2 linked regions of the Chitinophaga varians genome follow. The protein of the gene in region 2 binds, or shares a complex with, the protein of the main gene of each other region. Links are inferred from orthologs where the notes say so. Each region holds a gene or a part of one and is shown on either strand. Other genes may lie near its edges.

The links. Proteins that work in one complex are often made in the same cells at the same time.
Region 1: the proteins of carB (region 2) and carA are in contact, whole or in part, in a solved structure (PDB 1KEE), measured with the Escherichia coli proteins. The link is inferred for Chitinophaga varians from one-to-one orthologs.

The regions. Positions count from the first base shown.
Region 1 is NZ_JABAIA010000002.1:307,692-310,712, reverse strand. Bases 45-3,021 are described here. They hold carA (glutamine-hydrolyzing carbamoyl-phosphate synthase small subunit), read right to left. Parts: upstream 2,101-3,021; coding sequence 988-2,100; downstream 45-987. Other genes in these bases: HGH92_RS15860 (hypothetical protein), read right to left, coding at 2,236-3,021; HGH92_RS15870 (pyridoxal phosphate-dependent aminotransferase), read left to right, coding at 45-302. Outside these bases: more of HGH92_RS15870, read left to right, coding at 1-44. UniProt on the Escherichia coli protein: Small subunit of the glutamine-dependent carbamoyl phosphate synthetase (CPSase).
Region 2 is NZ_JABAIA010000001.1:3,062,840-3,066,211, reverse strand. What follows is about bases 39-3,366. They hold carB (carbamoyl-phosphate synthase large subunit), read right to left. Parts: upstream 3,056-3,366; coding sequence 239-3,055; downstream 39-238. UniProt on the Escherichia coli protein: Large subunit of the glutamine-dependent carbamoyl phosphate synthetase (CPSase).

The DNA.
Region 1 (3,021 bases), on a different replicon or contig from region 2:
TGCTGGTAGAAGGCCTGAACAAGATCCCGGGTGTTTTCTGTCCTAATCCGGGTGGTGCGTTCTATGCTATGGCGCGGCTGCCGATTGATGATTCCGATAAGTTCTGCCAGTGGATGCTGGAGGCTTTTGAATACGAAAAACAAACGGTGATGATGTCTCCGGCGACCGGTTTTTATGCTACTCCCGGCCTGGGCAAACAGGAAGTGCGGTTAGCCTATGTGCTGAACCGTGACGACATTCGTCATGCAATAGTTTGTCTGGAAAAAGCGCTGGAAGTATATCCCGGTCGTACGGACAAATAATTCTTTCAAAAAAACAGGACGTAAAATAGAAAATGATGAACCCGAAATATATTATATTAAATTATATATATTAAAAATGATCCAAATTCATCATTTTTTAACACTCGACTATTGTTTTTTTAATGTTTTCTTTTGTATATTTGATACAGAAACAACAAAAAGCTAAAAAATAATCACAAATAAAATATTTACATATACGATAGATTGCAAAATCTAAACTTGTTTAAGAAAAATTTAACCTGGAGAATTTCAACAAACGTTTTTTTGGAGCGAACTTTGGATCACTTTACAGGAAGAGAATTATCAGTAATCTGTAAAAAGTATAAAGCTTACTAAAACGTTTTAGCAAAATATCGTATTTTTGTATCAGTTTTTCATAACGTGGAATTTATAAAGGCAAACGGCTCTGATCACAGAGCCGTATTTTTTTGTCCTTATATACCGGTTTTCAGGCCGAAACTGCCGAAAATCTTCATTTTAATCTGGTTTGCTAAAATTTTCACCTCCCTGGTTTAACATTACACACCTTTTTTTTATAATATTGTTATGTAATAAAACGGCGGAAAAGCTAATGCCTAGTTGCATAGTATTTTCGTTTGTTTTCATAACGTGGAATTTTAAAATGCAACGGTCCCGATTCCTCGGGACCGTCTCCATTATATTCCAGTCTTGTTAAACCTGTTTCTTATTTTTTGTTTGCCTTGATCATTTCGAAGAAATCATCGAACAGATAGCGGGAGTCGAACGGGCCAGGAGTGCTTTCGGGGTGGTATTGTACGGAGAAAGCCGGTTTGTTCTTGATACGGATACCTTCTACGGTGTTATCGTTCAGGTTGACGTGCGTTACTTCCACCTGTTCACTGGCGGCTATAGCTGCAGCATCTACTGCAAAACCGTGGTTCTGGGTAGTGATTTCACACAGGCCGGTTTTAAGGTTTTTAACCGGGTGGTTCAGACCGCGGTGGCCGTGGTGCATTTTGTAAGTCGGGATGCCATTGGCCAGTGCCAGCAGTTGGTGGCCGAGACAGATGCCGAACATCGGTCTTTCAGCAGCCAGGATCTGTTTTACTGTTTCCACGGCATACTTCAGCGGGGCCGGATCACCGGGGCCGTTAGAGATGAAGTAAGCATGCGGCTTGAATTCCTCACACACCTCAAATTTGGTGTCTGTCGGGAATACTTTCAGGTACGCGCCTTTGTCGGACAGGCATTTCAGCATGTTTCTCTTTACGCCGTTGTCCATTACCGCAATACGGATCTCAGCTTCCGGATCGCCTACGTAGTAAGGCTCTGCGGTAGTCACCTCCTGGCAGAGGGCCAGTCCTTCCATGGAAGGGACCTGTGCCAGCTGGGTTTTCAGCTGCTCCACGTCCAGGATTTCGGAGGAGATGATGCAGTTCATAGCACCTTTGCTGCGGATATGGGAAACCAGCGCGCGGGTATCTACATCATAGATGGCTACCAGGTTATTATCGGTCAGGAACTTCTCCAGCGATTCATCGGCCATCTTCCTGGAATAGTTATACGCGATATTCTTCGCAATCAGACCACTTATCTTCACGCTGCCGCTTTCCACGTCATCCTTGCGGGTGCCGTAATTGCCGATATAGCAGTTGTTCATGATAAGTACCTGTCCTTTGTAAGAAGGGTCAGTAAACACTTCCTGGTAACCCGTCATACCGGTATTGAAAGCTAATTCACCGGCGGCAGTGCCAATTTTCCCAAAAGCTTTTCCCTGAAAAACCGTACCGTCGTCGAGCAACAGTATGGCAGGCTGGATGGTTCTTGTCTGAGGCATTTCTGGTATCTGTTCTTGTTTTATATTTTAAAAAAAACCTTCAAGGGTTAGTACGCCCTGAAGGTTCGGATAAAAAACCGTGCAAAGTTATGAAATGCAAGGTTTAATTACAGATTTTTTTTGCTTTCTGCCCTGTTATTTAATTTTTACTGACTTCAGCACGCGCTGGGCCACTTGTGGACCGATGGGGTCGTCATCCCGGTAATGGATTTGTATCTCCCAGCGGTTGGCCCCTTTTACGACCACCAGGTTCTGGAATGCCAGGCGGATACCACCTTTATACAGGTAATTTCCTTCCTCCAGCTGGCCTTGTATACCGGAAACCAGCACCGGGATGGATTTGGCGTGTATATCAGACAGATCGTCCTGCGTCATGGCCTGGTGGCTGTCTTCCCTGGCATTTTCGAGCGTATTGGCCACGTTTCCGAAGTAGCTGTACATATTCACAGTAATACGGATGCCGCCGCCGTCCTCATTCCGGTAGCTTTTGGCATATTCCGTCACCTGGGCGATCTCCGGTGGCAGTGGCTGGTCGTGTATCCACAACTTTACCGGCGTGCTGATTTCCAGTGCCTGCCGGCCGATGGTAGCCGTTTGCCAGCTGGAATAGAGATAGGATTTAGGCACTTTAGCGTACAACAGCGTAAATACCGCCCTTTTGCCAAACAGGGTACCTGCGGTGGCCAGCAGCACAAATACCAGGGAAAAGAACACGATGACCTTGCCTTTATTGGCTGGTTGCAATTGTCTTTTGAACCAGGAGGAGGTGCGGTTGGGCTTTTTTTCTTTTATGGAGATGCCCACCGTTTGCTGATATTCCGCGAAAGAGCCCATAGGATGGATTTTTCGCCAGTCAGCGAAAGTATCGGGCAGTTTTTTTCCACATTGATCACAGAAAGTGAGGTATTCGGATTTCAGGGG
Region 2 (3,372 bases):
GATTAGTTAACATCTTCTTTAAATATAATATTATTTGTAAAATGCATTACCGGTCACGCTATTTGTGTCGTATCAAGATTCAATAGTCGTGTCTTTAATGGTTATTTTGAGGGAAAAGAAGGAGCCTGATCTTTATCAGGCTCTGTTTTTTTTATCACTGTCACATATTAAAACATAAAAAGAAAAAGCCCGTCAGCATTATACTGACGGGCTTTTTCTTTTTATGTTGCCACCTGTTTTATTTAGACAGGTACATGCTCTTCTCTTTATACAACTGACGGAAGTAAGGGTCCCTCAGGTCTTTGATAAAGCGGATAGCTTCACCAGTGGACTTCATTTCAGGGCCTAACTCTTTGTTTACGCCCGGGAATTTATTGAAGGAGAACACTGGTTCTTTGATGGCAAAGCCAGTCAGTTTCTTTTCAATTTTGAAGTCTTTCAGTTTCTTATCCCCGATCATCACTTTGGTAGCGATGTTCAGGTAAGGCACCTGGTAGGCTTTGGCGATGAACGGTGTAGTACGGGAAGCACGTGGGTTGGCTTCAATTACATATACCTGTCCGCCTTTAATCGCAAACTGGATGTTGATCAAACCACGGATATTCAGTGCGCGGGCAATCTTCTCTGCGTAGTACTCCATGGTAGTCACTTCAATCGGTGTGAGGTTGAAGGCTGGCAGCAGCGCATGGCTGTCACCACTGTGGATGCCGGCAGGCTCAATATGTTCCATCACGCCCATTACGTGGAAGTCTGTACCGTCGAAGATACCGTCAATTTCAGCCTCCTGGCAACGGTCCAGGAAGTGGTCGATCAGGATCTTGTTGCCCGGCAGGTGACGCAGCAGGCTTAATACTGATTGTTCCAGTTCTTCTTCGTTGATCACGATACGCATACGCTGGCCGCCCAATACGTAGGACGGACGCACCAGTACCGGATAACCTACTTCTTTCGCTACTTCGATAGCGTCGTCAGTATTATAGGCAGTACCATATTTCGGATAAGGAATACCCAGGTCTTTCAGCATGTCGGAGAAACGGCCACGGTCTTCTGCGATATCCATGTTATCGAAGGAAGTACCAATGATCTTAACCCCTTTTTCTTCCAGGCGTTTCGCCAGTTTCAGCGCTGTCTGGCCACCCAGCTGAACGATCACCCCTTCAGGTTTTTCCAGCTCGATGATTTCCCACAGGTGCTCCCAGAATACCGGCTCGAAGTACAGTTTGTCTGCCATGTCGAAGTCGGTAGATACAGTTTCAGGGTTACAGTTTACCATGATTGCTTCATAGCCGCAATCCTGGATGGCCTGCAGACCATGGGTACAGCAGTAGTCGAACTCAATACCCTGGCCAATCCTGTTCGGACCGGAACCCAGTACGATGATTTTTTTGCGGTCGGTTACCTTGCTTTCGTTCTCTGTATCAAAAGTTGAATAGAAGTACGGTGTTTTCGCTTCAAACTCAGCACTGCAGGTATCTACCATTTTATAGGTACGTACAATGTTGTTCGCTTTTCTCTTTTCGTATACTTCGTGTTCTTCACAGTTGCCGAAGATCACCGCCAGCTGGGCATCTGAGAAGCCCATTTTTTTGGCGTCTCTCAGCATATCAGCTGGAACGCTTTCCAGGTCATGTTCTCCGAGTTGTTTTTCCAGATTCACGATATCCTGTATCTGGTGCAGGAACCAGCGGTCAATGTAAGTCTGCTGGTGAATATGTTTTACAGAAGCGCCGGCCATCAGGGCATCTTTAATACGGAAGATGCGGTCCCAGGTTGGACGTTTCAGTTTTTCGATGAGTTGTTCAGACTTCATCAGCGACTTGCCGTAGTAGCCGAGGCCGAGCGCATCGTTCTCGAGGCTCTGGCAGGCTTTCTGCAGGGCTTCAGGGAAAGTGCGGCCGATAGCCATTACTTCACCTACTGATTTCATCTGCAGGCCCAGTGTGTCGTCTGCGCCTTTGAATTTGTCGAAGTTCCAGCGTGGCATTTTTACGATCACGTAGTCCAGCGCCGGCTCAAAGAAAGCGGAAGTGGTTTTGGTGATCTGGTTTTCCAGCTCGTCGAGGGTATAACCGATAGCCAGTTTGGCAGCGATTTTCGCGATAGGATAACCGGTTGCTTTGGATGCCAGTGCGGAAGAGCGGCTTACGCGCGGGTTGATCTCAATTGCGATCAGTTCTTCTGTTTCAGGATTGAGGGAGAACTGTACGTTACAACCACCGGCGAAATTGCCCAGGTCGCGCATCATCAGCATGGCTTTGTTACGCATGTCCTGGAAAGCGGTATCGCTCAGGGTCATGGCTGGGGCCACTGTAATGGAGTCTCCTGTATGGATACCCATCGGGTCCAGGTTTTCCACGGTACAGATGATAACGACGTTGTCATTTTTATCACGCAGCAGTTCCAGTTCGTATTCCTTCCAGCCCAATACTGCTTTCTCTACCAGCACTTCGTGGATGGGAGAAGCCTTCAGGCCACGGTCCAGCGCTTCGTCCAGCTCGTCTTTGCTGTGTACAAAACCGCCACCGGTACCACCAAGGGTAAAAGAAGGACGGATCACCAGCGGGAAACCGATTTCCTGTGCAAACTCCTTACCTTCCAGGAAAGAGTTAGCTGTTTTCGCAGGCGCTACAGGGATACCGATCTGGATCATCCACTGGCGGAACTGTTCACGGTCTTCCGCTTTGTCGATCGCTTTAATGTCTACCCCGATCAGGCGAACATTATACTTTTCCCAAACTCCCAGCTCATCTACCTCTTTACAAAGGTTCAGTGCTGTTTGACCACCCATGGTAGGTAATACGGCATCAATCTGGTTTTCTTCCAGAATCTGCTCAATGCTTTCCACAGTTAATGGGAGCAAATAAACCTTATCGGCCATCATAGGGTCCGTCATGATGGTAGCCGGGTTGGAATTAATCAAAATCACTTTAATTCCTTCTTCCCGCAACGAACGTGCTGCCTGGGAACCAGAATAGTCAAATTCGCAAGCCTGACCAATAATAATGGGACCAGATCCGATAATGAGGACAGATTTGATAGATGAGTCTTTTGGCATTTTTGTAATCTATTGAAAATGAAAAACCACATTGATTTTAATGCCGTACGAGGGACCAAAAAAATCGTGCAAAGTTACGTCATTTGAAATTTAATAATGGAATAAAATTTCATTTTTTAGGAAAGAATTTTCCGGAGCAGATGATAGAATGCTTTTTTCACATACAATATTTGTTTTATAAAACGCCACGGCAGAGGCGGATTCCAGGAGAAATACGGCCTGTATTTTTCCGTACAATTACGTTGTGCTATCATAGTAGAATATCCTACCTTTAGGTCCTGTTAGTACATCAACCCCAAATGACCGGCAATCGATCG